4 regions of the Agromyces sp. GL_144 genome follow, and region 1 is predicted to be linked to each of the others. Evidence: predicted binding sites of a transcription regulator. Region 1 holds the regulator's gene; each other region holds the start of a gene.
What was found. The regulator LexA, encoded in region 1, represses DNA repair genes until DNA is damaged. The targets are predictions, from matches to a motif close to TCGAACANNTGTTCGA.
Positions count from the first base shown of each region.

Region 2: AC3IPY_RS01530 (HNH endonuclease signature motif containing protein) is a predicted target of LexA. The motif match lies at 1,555-1,570, and genes of this name have one in related genera.
Region 3: AC3IPY_RS05375 (Rv2578c family radical SAM protein) is a predicted target of LexA. The motif match lies at 1,225-1,240, and genes of this name have one in related genera.
Region 4: AC3IPY_RS03105 (HNH endonuclease signature motif containing protein) is a predicted target of LexA. The motif match lies at 2,288-2,303, and genes of this name have one in related genera.

Region 1 is NZ_CM174399.1:2,618,453-2,624,220, reverse strand. Features, by position in the region: gene AC3IPY_RS12010 (methylenetetrahydrofolate reductase) at 1-313, shown strand, start outside; gene metE (5-methyltetrahydropteroyltriglutamate--homocysteine S-methyltransferase) at 310-2,655, shown strand; gene lexA (transcriptional repressor LexA) at 2,793-3,482, opposite strand; gene AC3IPY_RS11995 (LysM peptidoglycan-binding domain-containing protein) at 3,736-4,173, shown strand; gene AC3IPY_RS11990 (histidinol-phosphate transaminase) at 4,236-5,372, shown strand; gene hisB (imidazoleglycerol-phosphate dehydratase HisB) at 5,369-5,768, shown strand, end outside.
Region 2 is NZ_CM174399.1:352,967-358,734, forward strand. Features, by position in the region: gene AC3IPY_RS01520 (transglutaminase family protein) at 1-380, shown strand, start outside; gene AC3IPY_RS01525 (alpha/beta hydrolase) at 480-1,328, shown strand; gene AC3IPY_RS01530 (HNH endonuclease signature motif containing protein) at 1,602-3,185, shown strand; gene AC3IPY_RS01535 (TetR/AcrR family transcriptional regulator) at 3,280-3,963, shown strand; gene AC3IPY_RS01540 (hypothetical protein) at 3,960-4,562, shown strand; gene AC3IPY_RS01545 (histidine phosphatase family protein) at 4,590-5,234, opposite strand; gene AC3IPY_RS01550 (TetR/AcrR family transcriptional regulator) at 5,327-5,768, opposite strand, start outside.
Region 3 is NZ_CM174399.1:1,196,203-1,201,970, reverse strand. Features, by position in the region: gene AC3IPY_RS05375 (Rv2578c family radical SAM protein) at 1-1,216, opposite strand, end outside; gene AC3IPY_RS05370 (arsenate reductase ArsC) at 1,572-1,982, opposite strand; gene AC3IPY_RS05365 (FAD-dependent oxidoreductase) at 2,003-3,430, opposite strand; gene AC3IPY_RS05360 (metalloregulator ArsR/SmtB family transcription factor) at 3,514-3,861, shown strand; gene AC3IPY_RS05355 (ABC-F family ATP-binding cassette domain-containing protein) at 4,145-5,768, opposite strand, start outside.
Region 4 is NZ_CM174399.1:709,207-714,974, reverse strand. Features, by position in the region: gene AC3IPY_RS03115 (amidohydrolase) at 1-605, shown strand, start outside; gene AC3IPY_RS03110 (NAD-dependent epimerase/dehydratase family protein) at 748-1,827, opposite strand; gene AC3IPY_RS03105 (HNH endonuclease signature motif containing protein) at 2,334-3,911, shown strand; gene AC3IPY_RS03100 (cysteine hydrolase family protein) at 3,908-4,495, shown strand; gene AC3IPY_RS03095 (helix-turn-helix transcriptional regulator) at 4,536-5,609, opposite strand; gene AC3IPY_RS03090 (VOC family protein) at 5,715-5,768, shown strand, end outside.

The DNA of each region.
Region 1 (5,768 bases):
GACCCCGGCGAGGCTGGCGAAGCTCACCGAGCTCACCGGCGTCGAGCCGCCCGCCGAGTACTCGATCGCGCTCGAGATCGAACCGGATGCCACCGGCCAGACCGACATCGGCATCACCTTCGCGGCCGAGCTCGCTGCCGAGGTGCTCGCCGGCGGCGCGCCGGGGCTGCACCTCTACACGTACAACCGCCACGAGGCCGTGCTCGAGCTCATCGACCGACTCGGGCTGACGCCGAAGACCACGACCGCCGACGCGCCCAAGACCGCCGACGCACCCAAGACCGCCAACGAGAGGAACGTCACGAGACGATGACCGCACGCACCTTCCCCACCGGAACGATCATCGGCTATCCGCGCATCGGACGCCGCCGAGAACTCAAGCGCGCCGTCGAGGCCTTCTGGGCCGGACGCATCGACGCCGATGAGCTCGAGACCGCCGCGGCGGAGCTCCGGGCCGCCACGCGCGACCGTCTCGCGGGCCTCGGCCTCGGGCGCGAGGACTCGTCGATCCCCGAGTCGTTCTCGTTCTACGACCAGGTGCTCGACGCGGCGGTGGCCGTTGGCGCCGTTCCCGCCCGGTTCGCCCATCTCGTCGACGACGAGGGCAGCGTCGACCTCGCCGGGCTCTTCACGATCGCGCGCGGCCAGGGCGAGCACGCGCCGCTCGAGATGACGAAGTGGTTCGACTCGAACTACCACTACCTCGTGCCCGAGATCTCGCCGACGACCGCCTTCTCGCTGCACGCCGAGCGCATTCTCGCGAGCTTCGTCGAGGCGCGCGCCGCCGGCTACCTCACGCGTCCCGTCATCGTCGGACCGATCACGTTCCTCGCACTCGCGAAGGCGGCGGATGACGCGCCGGACGGATTCCGTCCGCTCGATCGCCTCGACGACCTCGTGCCCGTCTACGCGCAGCTCCTCGAGCGTCTCGCCGAGGCCGGGGCCGAGTGGGTGCAGCTCGACGAGCCCGCCCTCGTCAGCGAGAGCCTCGACGAGTCCCGCGCGCGCATTCTCGGCGCGATCGGCGCGACCTACGACGTGCTCGGCGCTGTCTCGGCGCGGCCGTCGATCTTCGTCGCCGCGCCGTACGGCTCGCTCGACGAGGCACTGCCCGCCCTGGCGGCCACGCCCGTCGAGGCCATCGGGCTCGACCTCGTGCGCGGTGCCCTGCCCGACGCGCTCGACCCCGCGACCGCCGAGTCGCTCGCGGCCAAGACGCTCGTCGCCGGCGTCGTCGACGGCCACAACATCTGGCGCGGCGACCTCGCCGCGGCATTCGCGCGCGTCGAGGCGGTCCAGGCGCTCTCGGGCTCGGTCGCGGTCTCCACCTCGACCTCGCTGCTGCACGTGCCGCACGACGTCGCCGACGAGCCCCACCTCGACCCCCGACTCGCGAGCTGGCTCGCCTTCGCCGACCAGAAGGTGGCCCAGGTCGCCGTGCTCGCGCGCGGCCTCGCCGAGGGGCGTGGCGCCATCGAGGGTGATCTCGACGAGGCATCCGCAGCCCTGGCCGATCGCGCGGGCGCACCCGGCGTGCGCGTGCCGGCCGTGCGCGACCGACTCTCGGCGCTCGGCGACCGCGACTTCTCGCGCGACTCGTACGACGAGCGGGTCGCGGCGCAGGCCTCGCTCGACCTGCCGGAGCTGCCCACCACGACCATCGGGTCGTTCCCGCAGACCGGCGAGATCCGGCGCGCCCGGGCGGGCCTCGTGAGCGGCGCCCTGTCGGCCGAGGCGTACACCGCGCAGATGCGCGAGGAGATCGAACGCGTCATCCGGCTGCAGGAGCGCATCGGCCTCGACGTGCTCGTGCACGGCGAACCCGAGCGCAACGACATGGTGCAGTACTTCGCCGAGCTCCTCGACGGCTTCGCCGTGACGGTGAACGGCTGGGTGCAGTCGTACGGTTCGCGGTGCACGCGTCCGTCGATCCTCTGGGGCGACGTCTCGCGGCCCGAGCCGATGACGGTCGAGTGGTCGGCGTACGCGCAGTCGCTCAGCGAGAAGCCCGTCAAGGGCATGCTCACCGGCCCGGTGACGATCCTCGCCTGGTCGTTCGTGCGCGACGACCAGCCGCTCGGCGACACGGCGCGCCAGGTCGCGCTCGCCCTGAGGGACGAGATCACCGACCTCGAGTCGGCCGGCATCCGCATCATCCAGGTCGACGAGCCCGCGCTGCGCGAGCTCCTGCCGCTGAAGCGCGCCGACCAGCCGGCGTACCTCGACTGGTCGGTCGGCTCGTTCCGCCTCGCGACGGCGGGAGCGGCATCCGCGACTCAGGTGCACACGCACCTCTGCTACTCGGAGTTCGGCGTCGTGATCGACGCGATCAAGAACCTCGACGCGGATGTCACCTCGATCGAAGCCGCCCGCAGCCGCATGGAGGTCGTCGACGACCTCGCGACGAGCGGGTTCGACCACGGCATCGGGCCGGGCGTCTACGACATCCACTCGCCGCGCGTGCCGAGCGTCGAGGAGGTCACCGCGCTGCTCGAGCGCGCGGTCGGCGAGATCCCGGCGACTCGGCTCTGGGTCAACCCCGACTGCGGCCTGAAGACGCGTGGGTACGACGAGACCGTGGCCTCGCTCGAGAACCTCGTCGCCGCGACGAACGAGGTGCGTGCACTCGCCGGTCGGGAGCCGGCCGCGGTCTAGCACCTTCACCCCGAAGAACGGCGGGCGACGCATCGGGTGTCGCCCGCCGTTCGCGGTTTCGGAGTGGCCGCGTGATCGGCTCGGGCCGGCCCACTCGGGACCGACCGGCTCAGACCGACCGGCTCAGAGCTCCCGGCTCAGACCGACCTGAGCACCGCGACGATCTTGCCGAGCACCTCGGCGGCGTCGCCGAGGATGGGCTCGAACGCACTGTTGCGCGGGAGCAGCCACGTGTGTCCGTCGCGCTGCCGGAACACCTTGACGGTCGCCTCGCCGTCGAGCATGGCCGCGACGATCTCGCCGTTCTCCGCGGTGCGCTGCGAGCGCACGACGACCCAGTCGCCGTCGCAGATCGCCGCATCGATCATGGAGTCGCCGACGACCTTCAGCATGAACAGCTCGCCCTTGCCGACGAGTTGCCTCGGCAGCGGGAAGACCTCGTCGATCTGCTGCTCGGCCGTGATGGGCACACCCGCGGCGATGCGGCCGACGAGCGGGACCATCGCGGCGTCGCCGACCGGGGTCGGGTCGCCGACGGACGGCGCCCGGGTGTCGAGACCGGGGAGCTCGATGAGCACCTCGAGGGCACGGGGCCGGTTCGGGTCGCGCCGGAGGTAGCCGGCGAGCTCGAGCTGATTGAGCTGATGGGTGACGCTCGACAGTGAGGACAACCCCACCGCATCGCCGATCTCGCGCATGCTCGGCGGGTAGCCGCGGTCGGCGACCGACCGCTGGATCGCCTCGAGGATCGAGATCTGCTTCGCGCTGAGGCTCTTGCGGCGTCGGCTGCGGCCGGACTCGCGCTGGTCGTCGAGTTCGGTGCTCATCGTCGCTCCTCTGGGTTGATGCACCGAACGGATGTCGGTGGTGTCTGTTCGAATGTCCTCGGACATTCGAAACTGTATCCGCCCCGCACTGGTGCGGCAAACATCCGTTCGAGTGTGTCGTGAGATCCGGCGTCGAATTCCATTCGAACGAGATCCTTGCGATGTTCGAAGTTCGAAGATATATTCGGAACAGAGTTTCGCATCCGGTCCTCCCGGCCGAGGGCCGGATGCGACTCGCTACAGGAGGTGCGAGATGAGCGCAGTGATGGTCGAAGCTGTTTCGGGCAGTGCCGTAGTGGGCGGTGCCGTGATGGGCGGCGGTTCGTACGCCGGCAACTCCGTCTCCGGCGGGTTCGATGCGTACGCCCTCAGCGGTGCCGTACGCAGCCGGCTCCGCCTCACCCGGCGTGGGCGGGTCGTGCTGACCACGCTCGCCGCGATCCCGGTCGCGGTGTTCGCCATCTCAATCGTGCTCGGCAGCGGGGGAGCCGCGGCCGACGTCGATGGGCCGTCGAACGTGGGCCTCTCCTACCTCACCGTCGCCGATGGCGAATCGCTCTGGCGCATCGCCGAGTCGATCGCTCCCGCCAGCGATCCGCGAGAGATCATCGACGAGATCATGCGCCTCAACGGGCTCGAGAGTTCGACCGTCCAGCCCGGCCAGCGACTCGCGCTGCCGGTCGCGCCGTAGGCGGTTTCGCCCGGTGTCGCGACGGTGACGGGCGATGCGGCCTGCTCGCTAGCATTGATCGGGTGACCACTCTCGACGACCTGCCCATCCGCGATGACCTTCGCGGCCGAAGCCCGTACGGAGCCCCGCAGAAGGCGGTCCCCGTCGCGCTCAACGTCAACGAGAACACGCATCCGATTCCCGAGGCCGTCGCCCACGACATCGTCGCTCGTGTCGCGGCCGCCATCCTCCACCTGAACCGGTATCCCGACCGCGAATTCTCCGAACTCCGGGCGGCATTCGCCTGCTACCTCGGTCACGGCCTCGACGCCGACCAGATCTGGGCCGCCAACGGTTCGAACGAAGTGCTGCAGCATGTGCTGCAGGCCTTCGGCGGTCCGGGGCGCACGGCGCTCGGCTTCGCGCCGACGTACTCGATGTACGGGCTGCTCTCCGCGGGCACCGGCACCGGCTGGGTCGAGGGCGGCCGTGACGCCGAGTTCGAGCTGAGCCCCGAAACCGCGGTCGCGGCCATCCGCGAGCACGACCCCGACATCGTGCTGCTCTGCTCGCCGAACAACCCCACGGGCACGCCGCTCCCGCACGAGACGATCACCGCCGTCGTCGATGCCGCGCGAGGCATCGTGGTGGTCGACGAGGCCTATCACGAGTTCGCCGATCCGGGCACGCCGAGCGCCCTCGACCTGCTCGAGGGCCGCCCTCGGCTCATCGTGTCGCGCACGATGAGCAAGGCGTTCGCCTTCGCGGGCGCGAGGGTCGGCTACCTCGCCGCCGACCCGGCGGTCGTCGATGCGCTCCGCCTCGTGCGACTGCCGTACCACCTCTCCGCGCTCACGCAGGCGGCCGCGCTGGCGGCCCTCTCGCACAGCGACGAGATGCTCGCGATGGTCGACGACATCCGCGGCCAGCGCGAACGCATCGTCGACGAGCTCGGGCGGCTCGGGTTCCACCCGTACCGCAGCGGCGCGAACTTCGTGCTCTTCGGCGGTGTCGATGACCCCCACGGCGTCTTCGAGGCGCTGCTCGCACGAGGCATCCTCATCCGAGACATCGGCCTGCCGGGGTGCCTGCGCGTGACGGCGGGCACCGAGACCGAGACCACGGCGTTCCTCGAGGCGATCGCCGAGTTCGCGCCGAACGTGGCGGCCGATCCAGGCTCGAACGCCGGCAACGGCGCCGTGAATAGGATGGACGCATGACCACTTCGAACGCGCCGCGCACGGCGCGGGTGCAGCGCGAGACGAGCGAGTCGAGCATCGATCTCTCGATCGACCTCGACGGCACCGGTGCGAGCGACATCGAGACCTCGGTGCCGTTCTACGACCACCTGCTCACGGCGTTCGCGAAGCACTCCCTCACCGACCTCACCGTGCGGGCCACGGGCGACACGCACATCGACGTGCACCACACGGTCGAAGACGTGGGCATCGTGCTCGGTCAGGCGATCCGCCAGGCGCTCGGCGACAAGCGCGGCATCTCGCGCTACGGCGACGCCCTCGTGCCGCTCGACGAGGCGCTCGTGCAGGCCGTGGTCGATATCTCGGGGCGTCCGTACCTCGTGCACACGGGCGAGCCGGCCGGCTTCGAGTACCACC
Region 2 (5,768 bases), 2.0 Mb from region 1:
TGCCGGGAGTCACGGGCGTGCACTCGACGGCCGCCGAGGCGTGGGCCGAACGCCGGGGAGTGTGCCAGGACATCGCGCATGTCGCGCTCGGGGCGTTGCGCTCGGTGGGCATTCCGGCGCGGTACGTCTCGGGATACCTGCACCCCGACCCCGAGGCATCCGTCGGCCAGACCGTCGTCGGCGAATCGCATGCCTGGGTCGAATGGTTCGCGGGGGAGTGGCGCGGATACGACCCCACGAACCTCGTCGAGATCGGCGACCGGCACGTGCTCGTCGGTCGCGGTCGCGACTACAGCGACGTGCCACCGCTGCGCGGGGTGTACGCCGGGCCCGGGGCATCCGAACTGTTCGTCTCGGTCGAGATCACGCGCGTGGCTTGACCCTGCCCTGACATCTGATTCCGGCATTTCGCGATCGGAAGTCCGCGGGTGCCCGAGTCGACACTGCCGAGCGCCTGCCGCGCCTGCCATGATGTGCGCATGCCGACGTTCACCGATGCGCACGGGGTCCACATCCACTACCAGGCGTGGCGGGTCGAGGACCCGACCGCGATCGTGCAGCTCGCGCATGGCGTCGGCGAGCACATCGGGCGGTACGGCGAACTCGTCGAGGCGCTCAACGCCGCCGGGTACTCGGTCTGGGCCGATGATCACCGCGGCCACGGGCAGACCGGTTTCGAGCAGCACGGTGGGGAGCTCGATCGCATCGGCCGTCTCGGACCTGGCGGTCTGCGCGCCACGATCGACGCCGTGCACCAGTTCACCGGCGTCATCCGCGAGACCGAGGGCGACGAGGTGCCCCTCGTGCTGCTGGGGCATTCGTGGGGCTCGCTCATGGCGCAGATCATCTTGAACCGGCACCCGCTCGACTGCGACGCGGTCGTGCTCACGGGCACGGCCTACCGCACGCTCTTCGATATGAACGGCGGCGATCTCAACGCCCGTCATAAGAACCTCGGTCCGACGCCGGTCGAATGGCTGAGCCGAGACCCCGCGGTGGCGCCGGCCTTCATGGCCGACCCGTATACGACCGAGGTTCCGCTGCGGAAGCTCTTCGGCACGATCGATGCAATGCGGTTGCTCGGTCGACCGGCCCGTCGGTTGCCCGCCGAGCTGCCGCTGCTGATCATGGTCGGATCCGACGACACGCTCGGCGGCGAGATGAGCGCCGTGAAACTCGCGAAGTCGTATGCACGTCGATCGGGGCTGGTCGACGTGACCCTCGTCGTGTACGACGATGCCCGCCACGAGGTGTTCAACGAGACCAATCGCGACGAGGTGCGGAACGATCTCATCACGTGGCTCGACGAGCGGTTCGCGGTCGACTGAGTCGCGATTGCGGGGCGTCTGCCGGAATCTGGATTTCGGTCAGGGTGCGTGCCACGCACTTCTCGGGATTGCAGGAACTACTGAGGCGCAGTGTTCGCTTCAATGCATCGATTCTCTCGAACAAAGATTCGAAAGTCAAGGGAATGAACGGATAGCTCTGTCAAGTCGGAACGAGTGAGACTGACAGAATTCTCGGGCTGGCCGCCGGGCAGTTCTCCCACAGATATCGAATATATCTTCGAATCTGCGAGGAATCAGCGGTAGAATCGAGGTATGCGAAGCGACGGTTCAGCACCCCATCTCGGTGGTGATTCGGCGCATGCGTCGCGGTCCGTTGAGGGCGTCGAGGTTGCTGGCGAGGCGGCTGAATCGGCGACCGAATCGGCGGCTGAATCGGCGGCTGAATCGGCGGCTGGCCTGGTGGTGCGTTCGCCGTATGCGGTGGCGCAAGATCAGTTGGCGGGCCTGGTGGATGCGGTGGTGGGGGCGCAGCGGGTCGAGGCGATGCAGGCGTCGATGCGGGTGGATCTGATGTTCCTCGCGCTGGGTCACGCTTTGCGGGCTGAGGCGGTGTTCGTGGCGTCGTCGGTGTCGGGTTCGCGTCGTCGTGAGATGGCGCACCGCAGTGTCGTGGCGGAGTTGGCGACGGCGTTGCGGGTGTCCGAGCGCAGCATGCAACGTCAGGTCGATGAGGCGTGGACGTTGTCGACGTCGTTGCCGGCGACGTTGGCGGCGATGCGGGCCGGTGATCTGTCCCTGCAGCATGCGCGAGTCATCATCGAGCAGACCGCCGGCGTCGATGACGAGCACGGGGTGTTGTCCCGCCTCGATGAACGCCTCGCGCAGGCGGCCGTCACGGTGTCCGCGGCGACGTTGCGACGCAAGGCGCGAGCGCTTCGTGAAGAGCTGCTGGCCGAATCCCTCGCCGACCGGCATCGGGCGGCGCGGGCCACTCGTCGGGTCGAGCTCGAACCCGCGCGTGACGGCATGAGCTGGTTGCACCTGCTGCTGCCCGCGGCCGATGCCGCACTGATCGCCGACCGTCTCGACGGCACGGCACGGGTCGTGTTGGCCGGTGACGAAGCTTCCGGTGTCGCATATTCCACGGCTTCGGGTCACGTCGCACCCGATCAGGTGCGTGCCGATACCGCGCGCGATCTGCTGCTCTACGGGGCGTTGCCGTGCGGGGCGGCGTTGGCCGGCGCGGTCGCGTCGGTGCGTCCGAGCGTGCACGTCACGGTCCCGGTGCTCACTCTCCTCGCCTACCCGGCTGCGCGCACCGTTGCCGATGTGCCCGTCGGGCCGGCCGTGCTCGACGGGTACGGCCCCATCGATGACGACACCGCCCGCCGCCTCGCGGCCCACGCACCCTCGTTCACCCGGATCCTGACCCACCCCGTCACCGGTACCGTGCTCGACGTGGACCGCACCCGGTACCGTCCGCCGGCGGACCTGAAGCGGTGGCTCGAGGTCCGCGACGGGTCCTGCCGGTTCCCGGGCTGCAACCGTCGCGCGTCGCGCAGTGAGGTCGATCACACCCAAGACTGGGCGTACGGCAACACGACCGCGTTCGACAACCTCGCCCACCTCTGCACCGCACACCACCACCTCAAACACGAGACCTCCTGGGCGGTACGACACCATGCCGGCGGCGTCCTCGAATGGACCTCACCAAGCGGAAGCACCCACACCACACACCCCGAACACCACATCCCGGCCCATATCCCCACCGGCACCCCTGCAGAAACTCCGGTCGGCATCCCCACCGCACCACCCAGCCAAGCACCGCCCAGCCAAGCGCTGCACAGCCAAGCGCCACCCGGTCAGGTTCCACCCGGCGACGCTCCGCCGTTCTGAACGACGGCCGGTTCGGAGGGCTTCGGAAATCGAGATGCCGTCGTTCAGCACCCGATCCATTGCGCCGTCGACAGAAGTCCAGTAGTTTTTGAACATGTTCGAAACTGGCGCCGCCATCGCTCCAACGAAGAGCGAACGAACGCGAGCGGCCATTCGCGAGGCAGCGCTGGCATCGTTCCGCGAACGCGGATACGACGAGACCACCATGCGCCGCCTCGCGCAGGATGCGGGCGTCTCGCTGGGCAACGCCTACTACTACTTCCCGACCAAGCAGCATCTCGTGCAGGAGCTGTACCTCAGCGTGCAGCTCGAACATCGAGCCGCCGCACTGCCGTTGCTGCTCTCCTCCGGCGACGGTCTCGTCGAACGCCTCGGCATCGTCTTCCGAACAGGACTCGCCAAGCTGGCGCCGTTCCACGGCCTCGCGCCCGGATTCCTCTCGGCAGCCGTCTCGCCGACCTCGCCGATCAACCCGCTCTCGGCGGAATCGGAGCCCGCGCGCGACGTCGTGCTCGGCCTGTTCCGCGACGCGGTCTTCGGCGCGAAGCACTCGTTGCCCGCGGACTTCGAGGGCTCGCTGCCGACCGCCCTGTGGCTGGCGTACCTCCAGCTCGTCATGTTCTGGGTGTACGACACATCGCCAGGGCAGGAGCGAACCCTTCGCCTGCTCGACCGCGGACTCACGCTTCTGGGCCTTGCCCTGCCGCTCGCGCGCCTGCCGATGTTGCGAGCACCGATGCGTGAGCTCCTCGACCTGATCGGCGAGGTCCGGGCATGAGCGCGAGCGATCTCGACGCACGGTACGGGCGAATCGTGCGCACCCCCGAGCTGCCGATGGCCTTCACGTTCGGCGAGTTCGCGCGCGGAGCGGGCATCGCCTGGGCAGCCTTCCAAGTGCTCTTCCCCATCGGGTACGGCCTGGTGACCGCCATCGCCGCAATCGTCGCTTCGGCCGGTGGTGCGGACATCGACTCCGGACTCGGCATGGTCCTGCCCTGGATGTTCTTCGTCGGGCTGTACGCACTGCCGTGGTCGATCGGCGCCCTCATCCTCCTCGGAGCGCCGTTGGCATACGTGCTCGGATGGGCTCTCCGCCGGGTGCCGCGGCGCGCCGTCCACGTCATCGCCTTCGCGGCGCTCGGAACCGCCGTGGGAGTGGTCGTCTGCTCGACCGGTACCGGGTCGACGTTCGGACCAGGGGCGGCGGGCTTCGTGTGGCTCGCCGCACCCGTGACGGCGCTGAGCGTCGCGTTCGGCTGGTGGCGCACCGCGACTCGGGCGCTGCGCGACGACGCGCAGGATCCGCAGGACGCGCAGAAGACGCCGGCGCAGGCGGCGACTCCACCGGCGGAATCCGACGCCCCGCGGCATCCGTAGTCCGCGAGGCCTTGCCGGCGGCAGCGGTCAGATCTTGGCGTGCCAGGGCGGCACATCGTACCCCAGCAGCCGGATGCGCGGATGATGCGCCGCATCCGATTCCGTCGCCCACGGGTAGACGATCGTCGTCACGTGGCAGTTGCCGAGCACGGGGAGCAGGTCGCGGTAGCCGTCGGGATCCATGCCCGCGAGCTCGCAGAACAGCAGCCGGATGAGCGTCGCGTGCGCCACCACGAGCACCCGCCCGTCGGGGAACTCCTCGACGAGCTCATCGAAGACCGGCACGGCCCGCGCGATGCCGGCCCGGCCCGTCTCGCCGCCGGGGAACGGATTCGATGCCGGTGCCCGCGTGAAGGCGGCCCATTCCTCTGGAAAGCTCGACACGAGCTCGTCGGGCGTGAGGCCCTCGGCCTCGCCGAAGTCGATCTCCACGAGCCGGGCGTCCGAGCGCAACGGCAGCCCGGTCGTCTCCGCGGCGGGCGCGGCCGAGCGCTGCGCGCGGCTGAGCGGTGAGGCGACGATCGCGTCGAGCTCCGCATCGACCGCCCAGGCGCCGAGCGCCGCGGCCTGACCGAGGCCGTGCCGCGTGAGCGCGACATCCGAATTGCCCGCGTACCGGTGCTCCGCGTGCCAGACCGTCTCGCCGTGCCGCGCCAGGAAGAACGTCGTCATGCCGCCAGCGTATGCACTCGCCGCCCGATCGGCACGCGACATCCGCTCTGAGAATCGTCGGGAGAGGTCGCGACGGATGCCTCGGAGCGTCGCTATTCGCTCGCCCGTCGCCGTTCGACGAGCGCCTCGATGCCATCGAGGATCCGCGCGAGGCCGAAGTCCGGTGCCTGCTCGCGCTCGTCGTCGGCGCTGGATCCGGCGCGGCCGGCGTCGGCTGCGCCGAACGCCGCCGCGGAGCGCGGATACGTCTCGGCGTGCGTGGTGAGCACCTCGGCGAGCACCGCGCCGAGGCGGGCCTCGACATCTTCAGTGACCATCTGCGCGGCGAGCCCCCGCACCTGACCGCCGATGACGGCGAGGGTGTCGAGCTGCTCGGCAGCGCTCAGCGGGAGCCCGTCGATCGCGGCGAGTCCGGCCTCGGACCAGCCGAGCTCGTTGGGCCCGAACGGGCGGGCGCCGACTGCGGCCCCCAGGAGCCACCGATGCTCCGAGAAGATGTCGCGCATCGCGATCGCCCAGGCCTCGAGCCGCTGA
Region 3 (5,768 bases), 1.4 Mb from region 1:
TCGGCATGAGGAACACGCTGCAGTCGAGCCCCGCCTCGCGCACGGCCGTGACCGTCGCCAGCCGCGCCTTCGTCGTGGGGGTGCCCGGTTCGATGGCCTGCTGCAGTTCGTCGTCGTACACGGCGATCGACATCGCGAGGTCGACGGGCACGAGCCCCGCGGCATCCGCGATCTGTGCAAGGTCGCGTCGCAGCAGCGTGCCCTTCGTGAGGATGCTGAACGGCGTGCCGCTCGACGCGAACGCGTCGATGATGCCCGGCATGAGCTTGTATCGCCCCTCGGCCCGCTGGTACGGATCGGTGTTCGTGCCGAGCGCGACGGGCTCGTGCCGCCACGACCGCTTCGCCAGTTCACCCGTGAGCACCTCGGCCACGTTCACCTTGACGATGATCTGCCGATCGAAGTCGTCGCCCGCGTCGAGGTCGAGGTAGGTGTGCGTCGGCCGGGCGAAGCAATTGTGGCTCACCACACCGTTTGCGATGAAGTCACCGGTGGTCGTGGTGATGTCCATCAACTCGCGCTCGCCGCCGAGCGGCTCGATCGAGACCACGCGAAGGTCGGCGCTGCTCTTGATCGCGGCCCCCGCGATCGCGAGCTTGCCCAACGTCGTGTCTGCGGCGGCAAGCCGAGTCGTGCTCGCCGACTCAGCCGAGATCTGGCTTCGGATGCCGGAGCGACCGAAGCCCATGAGCGAATTGCCGGTCGTCAGATATGGCCGCTGGCCTGGGCCGCTCATGGCGCCGGTGACGTGCTTCCAGCCGCGCTCGGTCAGGAACCGATGATCGCCGCTCGCGACCATCTGCGTGCCGTCGCCAAGCGTGATGCGGTAGGCGGGCTTGTACGTCGACCACTTCGCGAGCACCTTCGCCGGCGTGTAGCGGCGATAACGGCCTTCGACACGGGTCCCCAGAATCTCGTCGCCGACCTCGACCGCCCAGAGCGGCTTCTCGCGTCCATCGCTCATCGCGATCTGCGTGTCGGGGTCTATGCAATAGACGCAAGCATGGCTGCAGCCCCGGTAGGGGTTCACCGTCCAGGTGAAGGGCATCGACGAGGCGCCCGGCACGTGGTTCAGCGCCGACTTGGCGAGCACCTCGTGGAACGTGATGCCCGCGAACTCGGGCGTCTGCACCGACCGCACGAGATTGTTCAGCCGCGCGAGCCCGGGCAACGTGCCGGCCTGATCGACCCCGAGTTGCTGCCCGCTCCAACGCATACCTGCATTCGAACACATCTTCGAATCTCGGGCAAGCCGACGCGCCCATGGTCCCTGTCTCGTGCCTGCACGGCGTGACTCAGACACTGACCCCGCTGCAGCATCAGTGTCGGAGTCCGGCCGGGCTTCCGGCCGCCGAGGCCGTGCGACATCCCGGCCGTGCGTCGCCCCGGCGGTGCCGGCGTCGCCAACTCAGGACGCGCGAACGACACGCCGCACGGCATCGCGCGACACGCCGCCGACGGTCGCGATCTCCTGAATTCGCGACAGCTGTCGAGCGACGACGGATGCCACGAGCCGGCGCAGCACGACGCGAGAGGTCGGCTCGAGGCATCCGCTCGCTCGGGCGCTCGCCCTACGGCGCCTCGGGCAGCAGTTCGGCGATGAGCGCCTCGACGCGCGCGCGGATCTCGTCGCGGATCGGCCGCACCGCCTCGATGCCCTGCCCGGCGGGGTCGTCGAGCTCCCAGTCCTCGTAGCGCTTGCCGGGGAAGATCGGGCACGCGTCACCGCATCCCATCGTGATCACCACGTCGGACTCGCGCACCGCGTCGACCGTGAGGATCTTCGGCGTGTTGCCCGTGATGTCGACGCCGTGCTCGGCCATCGCCTCGACGGCGATCGGGTTGATCTCGTCCTTCGGCTCCGAGCCGGCCGAGCGCACCTCGATGCGGCCGTCGGCCAGCTCGCGCAGGTACCCGGCCGCCATCTGCGACCGCCCGGCATTGTGCACGCAGACGAACAGCACGCTCGGGGTCTCGTTCATGTCGGCGGTCTCCCTCTCGGTCATGCGCAGCAGCTCTGCGCGGATGCGGTTCCGCATGCGGATGCGGTTCCGGATGCGGATGCGGTTCCGGTCGAGCACACGCCGGTCGCCGGGAGCACGAGCTCGACCTTCGACGCCGAGTCCAGGTCGCCCGCGAGCCAGGCCGCGACGGACCGCACCTGCTCGTACCCGGTGGCCAGCAGGAACGTCGGCGCACGTCCATAGGATTTCATGCCGACGATGAAGAATCCGTGCTCCGGATGCCGCAGCTCGGCGAACCCGTGCGGTTCGACGGTGCCGCAGGAGTGCAGGTTCGGATCGATGAGCGGGGCGAGCCGCGCGGGCGCCTCGACGACCTCGTCGAGGTCGAGCCGGATCTCGCGCAACGGCTCGAGGTCGGGGCGGAAGCCCGTCGCGTTGACCACGAGGTCGGTCGCGTGCGTGACGAGCTCGCCGTCGCGGTGACCGACGAGTTCGACGCCGTCGCCGGCCTCGCCGGTCTCGCCGGCCTCGCCGGCCTCGCCTGCCTCGCCGGTTCGGCGTGCCCGCACGATCTCGAACCGATCGACGACCCGTACGTCGCCGCGGGCGACCGCGGCGGCCACGCGACCGCCCAACCTCGCGCGGTCGGCCAGCTCGTCATCGTCGGAGGAGGAGACGCGCGCAGCCTGCGCATTGCGGATGAGCCAGGTGACCGTCGTGCCCGGCTCCTCGCGAGCGAGCTGCACGAGCTTCACGAGGGTGTTGGCCGCCGAGTGCCCGGCGCCGACCACGGTCGTGTGCCGACCCGCGAAGCTCGCCCGGTCGCGACCGAGCACGTCGGGCAGGGCGGGGTGCACCCGATCGGCGATCTCGGCGAGGCCGAGCAGCTCGAGCCCGGTGGAGCCCAGCGGATTCGGCGAGCGGTACGTGCCGGAGGCGTCGATGACGGCGCGGGCCTGGAGTTCCTCGAGTCCCTGCGAGGTTCGGACCCGGACCACGAACGGCGTGGCGGCCCGACCGGTGCTGCGCGTGCGGTCCATGCCGTCGCGCGAGACCGCGACGACCTCGACCCCCGTGCGGATGCGGGAGGAGATCGACGCCACGCGCGACAGCGGCAGCAGGTAGGCCTCGATCAGCTCGGCGCCGGTCGGCGCGAGATCGGGATCGGGCAGGCTCCAGCGCGGGCCGGCCGCGGCCACCACTCCGGCCTCGGCCTCGGCCTCGAGGAGCCGACGCGATGCCGGATCGACGAGATGCCGCCACGGCGAGAACAGGCGCGTATGGCCCCAGGCCTGCACGCTGTCGGCCACCCGGTCACCGGCCTCGAGCACGGTGAAGTCGATGCCGCGTTCGACGAAGTTCGCGGCGGCCGCCAACCCGATCGGGCCGGCCCCGATGATCACGACGGGCAGTGCCGCCGTCCGCTCGACGACCGGCACCCGCGGAGTCTCCAACAGCGTCACCATCTGCTCCCTCATATCGATGAACTTCGATGCCTTGAGTATGACCAGATCTATCGAAGCCTGTCAATATCGAATACTGTCGATGCATGACATTGCTCGAGCTCACCGACATCAGCGCGGCGACCTGCTGCGCACCGCTCGTGCGCGAGCCGCTCGGAGCCGACGACGCCGAGGCGCTCGCCGCCACGATGAAGGCCCTCGCCGACCCGACACGGCTCCGACTGCTCTCGATCGTCGCCGCGTCGGCCGACCAGGAGGCCTGCGTGTGCGACCTCATCGAGCCCGTCGGACTCAGCCAGCCCACCGTGTCGCATCACCTCAAGATCCTGACCAACGCCGGTTTCCTCAGCCGGAGCAAGCGCGGCACCTGGGCCTACTACCGGCTCGTGCCAGACGCCCTCGGCCGCGTCGCGGACCTGCTCGTCGCCGGCTGAACCCTGCTCTGCCGCTGACGGGCGTGGCAGCCGACGGGGCGTGGCAGCCGTGCGCAATTCAGGATGGAGCGGCGACACGCCGGCCTGCGTCGCTCCGCGGACGGCGCGTCGCACGCGCATCCTGATTTCGCTGCGCCGACCTCGGCTGAGCGGCGGATGCCACGACGAGTACGACGAGCGGATGCCACGACGAGCAGCTCCTCGTCGCGGCATCCGCTCGCCGAGCTCGAGCGTCAGGCCGCGACCACCGCCCCGACCGGGCGGCCCGCGCCGAGCTCGTGCGTCAGGCCGCGACCACGGCCCCGACCGGGCGGCCCGCGGCGAGCTCGAGGGTCTCCCCCGCCCAGCGCCGCCGCAGCCACCGGTCGTGACTGGCGATCACGACCGCGCCGGGGTAGGTGCCGAGCGCCTCCTCGAGGTCGGTCGCGAGCGCGAGCGAGAGGTGGTTCGTCGGCTCGTCGAGCAGGAACACATGCGGCGGCCGCGCGATCACGAGCGCCAGCGCGAGCCGTCGCTGCTGCCCGACCGAGAGCGTGCCGACCGGGCGGTCGGCGTCGCGCGGGGCGATGAGCCCGAGCCCCGAGAGCGGCACCTGCTCCGCCCGCCGCGCACCCACGATGCGCTCGTAGACGCGCCGCGGCGAGGCATCCGGATCGGCGAAGCGCACGTCCTGCTCGAGCAGCTGCACGCGCAGGCCCTTGCGGCGCTGCACGGATCCGCGCTCGCATGCGAGCGAACCCGCGAGCACGTTCAGCAGGGTCGACTTGCCCGCCCCGTTCGCGCCCGTCACGAGCAGCCGCGTGAGCGGCGCCACCTGCAGCGACGGCACGTCGAGGCGGCCGTCGATCGCGACGTCCGACAGGTTCAGCAGCAGGCCCGACTCGTCGTCGAACGCCTGCGACCCCGACGGGATTCCCGCGAACGCGAGCGGCTTCGGCGGCCGCTGCACCTGCTCGCGCTCGAGGGTCGCGAGGCGCTGCTCGGTGTTGCGCAGCCGCCGCGAGATCGTGCGGTCCACGGTCTCGCCCTTGAAGTGCCGGATGAACTTGTCGTTGTCGGTCGCCGCGCGCCCGTGCGCCACCGAGCGGGCCGAGCCGCCGCCCGAGACATCCGCCCGCAGGCGCGTGAGCTCCTGCTGCTCGGCCTCGTACTGGCGCTGCCAGCGCGCCCGCTCCTCGGCCTTGACCGCGAGGAACTCGCTGAACCCCGCTCCGAACACCGTGCCACCGGATGCCGCGAGCGCGTCGTCGCGGGTCGCACCGGCGTTGCCCTCGCTGCCGCCCTGCCGCGCGCTGCCCCGCCTGCCGTCGCCGGTTCGGCCCCCGGCCACGGCCAGCGCCCCCTGCCGCCCCGGATCGAGGTCGAGCAGCCCGGTCGCGACACGATCCAGGAACTCGCGGTCATGGCTCGCGAAGAGCACCGGCCCGCGCCAGGCGCGCAGCCGGCCCTCGAGGAAGGCCGCCGCGTCGTCGTCGAGGTGGTTCGTCGGCTCGTCGAGCAGCAGCGCGTCAGGTGCGCGCAGCAGCAGCGCCACCAGCGCGAACCGGCTGCGCTGCCCGCCCGACATCTCGTCGATGCGGCGGTCGAGGCCGAGCCCTGTGACGCCGAGCCCGGCGAGCAGTTCGTCGCGGCGCGACTCGGCGCTCCAGACGTCGGCGCGTTCGGCGGCGTCGAGCGCGGCCGAGTAGCGAGCGGCGGATGCCTCGGCGCGGCCCTCGTCGCCGGCCACGGCCGGGTCGGCGAGCGCCGCCGCCGCCTCGTCGAGCTCGCGCTCGATCGTGCGCACCTCGCCGAGGGCGTCCTCGAGCACGGCGCCGATGAGGTCGTCGGGCGCGAACGGGAGCTCCTGCGTGAGCAGGCCAGTGCGCGCCGGCCGGCTGATGCGGCCCTGCACGAGGGCGTCGAAG
Region 4 (5,768 bases), 1.9 Mb from region 1:
CCGTGCGCGAATGCCTCGACGCGGTGTCGCATGCCATCGCGCTGAACGGGCGCAGCGACCACCGGCACCACATCGCGCACATCCAGGTCGTGCACCCCGACGACATCTCGCGATTCCGCGAGCTCGGCGTCGTGGCGAACATGCAGTCGCTCTGGGCCGCGCTCGAGCCGCAGATGGTCGAGCTGACGCTGCCGTTCCTCGGCTCGCCGCGCGACGCCTGGCAGTACCCGTTCGGCGACCTGCAGCGCTCGGGCGCGGTGCTCGCCGCCGGCAGCGACTGGTCGGTGTCGACGCCGAACCCGATGGCGGCGATCCACGTGGCCGTCAACCGGGTCTCGGCGCCCGGGTACGAGGAAGGGGAGTTCGACGTGTTCCTTCCCGAGCAGGCCATCGACCTCGCCACCTCGCTCACGGCGTACACGGCCGGATCCGCCTATGTGAACCACCTCGACGAGGTCACCGGCACGATCGAGGTCGGCAAGTATGCCGACCTCGTCGTGCTCGACCGCGACCCGTTCGCCGGGCCCGCATCGGAGATCGGGGCGACCCGGGTGCTGGCGACCTTCGTCGAAGGGGAGCGCGTGTACGCGGCATCCGCGGATTGAGCGGTTCCCGGACGCTGCGTGCGCCGGGCGGGTGGCCGAGGTTGCTGGTTTGGGTCGCCGGCCAGGTGGCCGGGCTCGGCGGGGTCGCCGGCCGGGTGGCCGGGTGGCCGGGCTCGTCTGCGTGCCGAACTGCGGATGCGGCTCAGGCGGCCGGGTCCTCCCGCGACTCGCCTGCCGTGTTCGGCACCTTCGCACCGCTCGGGCGCGCGACCTCGTCGAGCACGCTCGGATGCAGGGGCACCCAGCCGAGCGACCTGGCCTTCGCGCCGTCGGCGACCTGGTCCAGCAGCAGCGCGTCGGCGAAAGCTGCGCCGAGCCGGTCGCGGGTCGCCTGGATCGATTCGGTGACGACGCCGGTGGGGCCGGTGGCTGCGTCGGGGTCGGTGGGGCCGGTGGCTCCGGCGGCTCCGGATGCCACGACGGCAGCCTCGGCGATCGCGCGGACGGTCACGGGCGAGCCGTCGACACCGACCAGACGGCCGGATGCCGCGGGATGCGTGAGCGCGACCACGTAGAGCCGCGCGAGATCGTCGACGTGCACGAACGACCAGTGCTGTTCGCCGTCGCCGAGCAGGATGAACTCGCCTGCCGCGCTCGTCGGCGCCTCGGTGATGAGGTTCAGGAGGCCCGGGCGACGGCCGTAGACCACGCCAGGGGCGAGGACGACCGCATCGACCTCGGAGTCGAGCAGTCGCTGCTCGATCGGCACGCGCCACGCGGTCAGCTCGGGCGGTGCGCCGACGACGTCGTCGTCGATCACGCCGGCGCCGTACTCCCAGACCCCGCTCGTCAGGACGAACCGCTTGCCCGTGCCCGCGTACGCGCGCACCGCCGCCTCGACCACCGCGGCGTTGAAGCCCTCGGCGTCGGCCTCGGGCGCTGCCGCATGGATCGCGCCGTCGGCACCGGCGAGCACGCCCGCGAACCACGTGGCATCCGTCACGTCTCCGACGATCGCGGTCACGTCGCCGTTGCTGGACGTGTCGGCGCGCGGTCGCGGGCTCCCGCCTGACGCCGGCGTGGCCGCCGTCGCTGCCGCGGTTGTCGCTGCTGCGGTCGCTGCAGTCGTCGTCGCTGCAGTCGTCGTCGCTGCGGTCGTCGCCACGCGTTCGGCGGCCGATTCGCTGCGAACCACGGCGATCACGTCATGTCCGTCGGCGAGCAGCGCCTCGAGGACGGCCGAGCCGATGTATCCGGTTGCCCCGGTCAGAACGATTCCCATGGCGACCACGCTACGGACTGCGCGGCGCGGTCGCTGCCGGAGCGTCATCGGAGGGTCATCGAAGCGCCTCGGGACGACGCCGGACGTCATATGACGTACCGACCGGCCCGGTGGATTCCTCGCACTGCACCCGCACCCGCGCCCTTCGGCGAGTTCGCGCTTCGGCGAGCCGCGCTTCGGCGAGTTCGCGCTTCGGCGAGCCGCGCTTCGGCGAGTTCGCCCTTCGCCGAGTTCGCCCTTCGCCGAGTTCGCCCTTCGGCGAGCCGCGCTCCTCTCATCACCCGTGCTCCTGCCGGAGCCCTTCCACCTCCGCCGCCCCGCGCCCCGCCCGCCGTCGACTCTCGCACGAACGCGCGCGTCAGTTCCGCCTTACTCGAACATACATACGACGGTTCTGCCGACTGCCCGAAGATCGATCTTGAATCCTCGCTCCTCGAAAGTACGTTCTTATCCACAATATTCGAACACATCTTCGATTTTCACCTCGAACATGAGAGACTATACACATGCCCGAATCGCTCGCCCTGCAGCCTCTCGAAGAGGCCACCGCACGCGCGACCGAGGCATGGCTCGGTGCACTCACGAGGCATGCCGAGACCGATGGTCGCGCGGCAGATGCCGATGCTCGGGCGATGAGTGACGACGGGCTGGTCCGCACCATCGACGCCCTCGCGGCGCTCGCTCGCAAGGTCGACGCGCTTCAGACTCGTTGCGCGGCTGAACTCGCCGATCGCTCGCGCGGTGACATCGGCGCCGACGTCGCTCGCACGCACGGCTTCGCGAGCGCCGAGCGATTGATCATGCAGACGACCGGCGGCAGGTACGCCGACGCCGCCAGACTCGTTCGCGTGGGGCAGGCGACCGCAGGGCGCCCGAGCCTTCTCGGCGAAGTGCTTCCGCCGAGGCATCCGCAGCTCGCGGCGGCTCTCGACACCGGAGCCGTCTGCATCGGTTCGGCCGACCTGATCCGTGCATTCCTCGACCGACTCGCTGTGCATGCGGAGCCCGACGAGCTCGAGGCCGCCGAAGAGCTCCTGGTCGACCGCGCCCCGGTCATCTGCACCGACGGACTCCCACGCCTCGTCAAGCACCTCGAGGCGCATCTCGACGTCGACGGCGTGCAGCCGCGCGAAGAAGAGCTCCGAGAGCGGCGATCACTGAGAATCTGGGAGGACCGATTCGGCATGATCCGACTGCAGGGCGCGTTCGATCCCGTCGACGGCGCCCCGATCAAGACGGCGGTCGAGGCACTCGTCACAGCCGAGTTGCGTGCCGCTCGCGATGGCGCCGAGCACCCGGCCGCCGACCACTCGGCCGCCGATCACACAGCCGCCGATCACACAGCCGCCGACCACACGGCACCGTCAGACTCGGCACCCGCAGACCGTGTCGGCATCGGATGCGACCGCATCGGCACCAGCATCGATCAGCTGTTCGCAGACCAACGCTCGATCCCGCAGTTGAACGCCGATGCCCTCGCCGATCTGGCGCGTCATGCCCTCGGCTGTTCCGATACCCCGACTGCGCTGCGCGGGGTCACCGTGGTCGCCCGTATCGATGCCGAGGCGCTCGTCTCCGGCGATGGGTTCGCCACGATCGACGGCATCGAGATGCCCGTCTCGGCGCTCTCGGCCCGTGAGTTGGCGCTCAGCGCAGGCATCACGCCGCTGCTCATCGGCAAGGGGTGCGCCGCGCTCGACCTCGGTCGCGCCGCGCGACTCTTCACCCGCGGGCAGAAGCTCGCCCTCGTCGAACGCGACGGCGGGTGCGCCTGGCCGGGCTGCGGTCGGTCGGCCGCCTACAGCGAGGCGCATCACCTGCTCTGGTGGAGCCGCGACAACGGCACGACCTCGCTCGAGAACGGCATCATGCTCTGCAGCCACCACCATCATCGCGTGCATGCCGACGGATGGCAGATCTTCATCGAAGACGGCTGCAGTTGGTTCGTTCCGCCTGCCCACCTCGACCATGAACGCACTCCGCGCGCAGGCAACCAGGCGCCCGGGCATCTCATCGCCAGGCACCTCGCGAAACGACGACGCGCGAGAAGCGGCGCGCCCGAACGCGCTACGGTGAGCGCGTGACCCGAACGCTCGTCATCATCGACATCCAGAACGACTACTTCGACGGCGGCGCGCACCCGCTGGTCGGGCCCGACGCGGCCGCCGCGAACGCCGCGCGCCTGCTCGCCGCGCACCGCGAGGCGGGCAGGCCCGTCGTGCATGTGCAGCACGTCTGGGATTCCCCCGACGCCGCATTCTTCGCGCCGGGAACGCGCGGCGTCGAGATCCATCCGCTCGTCGCCCCCGTCGAGGGCGAGCCCGTCGTCGTCAAGGCGCATCCGAACGCGTTCCTCGGCACCGACCTCGATGAGCGGCTCCGCGAGGCCGGCGCCGCCGGCGACGACGGCGACCGCGACGACGGCGACGACGGCGACAGCGACGGCGTGGTGATCGTCGGCATGATGTCGAGCATGTGCGTCGACGCGACCGTGCGGGCGGCCGCCGACGCCGGCTACGCGGTGACCGTCGCGCACGACGCGTGCGCGGCCCCCGACCTGACCTTCGGCGACACGGTCGTTCCCGCGGCGCAGGTGCAGGCGGCGTTCATGGCTGCCCTCGGCGACAGCTACGCCGAGGTCACGACCGTCGACGACCTGCTCCGCTGACGGAACGGCGTTCGAGCAGCGTCGGGTGGGCAACCGCCCGTCACCGTTGGTCGGAGAGCACCTCGGAGCCGCCAGTCGAACCGTACGTCGCCACGAGCCGCGCCCCGATCCCGGCGAGCCGGTCTCGGACCGCCTGCGGCTCGACGACCTCCACCTCCTCGACCCACGCGGTCAGGCGACGGGCGAGTGCGATCTCGCTCGGGGCGGTGACCCGCACGTGGACGTGGGCGGCAGAAGCCGGAGGGGCGTCCGGCCCGGCGTCCAGACCGGCGTCGGCGACGAGCTCGGTGCCGCCGACCCATCCGCGGAACTCCTCGAGCACGTCGCGCCGCACGCGCACGGTCGCGGTCGCGAGTGCGCGTGCACGCCCGACCTCGCCGCCGACCTCGGCCCATGCCGTCTCGAGGTCGAAGCCCTCCGGCGGCTCGAAGCCCTCGTCCAGCAGCACCGCATGCGAGAGCCGATCCACGCGGTAACTGCGAAAGGCGGTTCCGGATGCCGCGGGCGAGCCGGATGCCGCCGCCGGAACGCTCGCGGCATCCGCACGGGTCGAGGCATCCGTCGGCCGTGCGATGAGGTACCAGGTTCCGCCCTTGTCGATGAGTCCGAGCGGATGCACCGTGCGCGCCCGCGTGGGCTTTCCCCATGCCGTGTAGTCGAAGTGCACGGTACGGCGTTCGACCACCGCCCGCTGCAGCAGCTCGACGCCGGGCGGGCGCAGTGCGGGCATGCCCCAGCCGCCGGCCTCGACGATGACCGACTCGGCCGCCGCCGAGGCGTCGGCCCGGAAGGTCTCGGGCAGGGCGCGCATGACCTTGCGCAACGCCGACCGCGCCGCGTCGCTCTCTCGGACGCGGGGGCCGAGCGTGAGGAAGAGCGCCCGCGCCTCCGACGCGGTGAACCCGCTCAGGTCGGTGCGCCCTTCACCGAGCAACCGCCATCCGCCGCCGCGACCGGCCTGCGGGTAGACGGGGATGCCCGCTGAGGAGAGCGCCTCGAGGTCGCGGCGAGCCGTGGCGACCGAGATCTCGAGCTCCTCGGCGAGCTCGCGTGCGGTCACGCGACCGCGCGCCTGCATGAGCAGGAGGGTGGCCACGAGACGGTCTGCGCGCATGGTTCCATTCTCGTCGGAAAAGTAGTCAGAAGGTGAGCACTTCTCCGGCGCACCATGGACTCGCACCGGAACACACCGGGATCACACCGGAACGAAGGAGACATCATGCTTCGAGGCATCGCCACCGTCAACTGCTACGTCGAGGACCCCGCGGCGGCC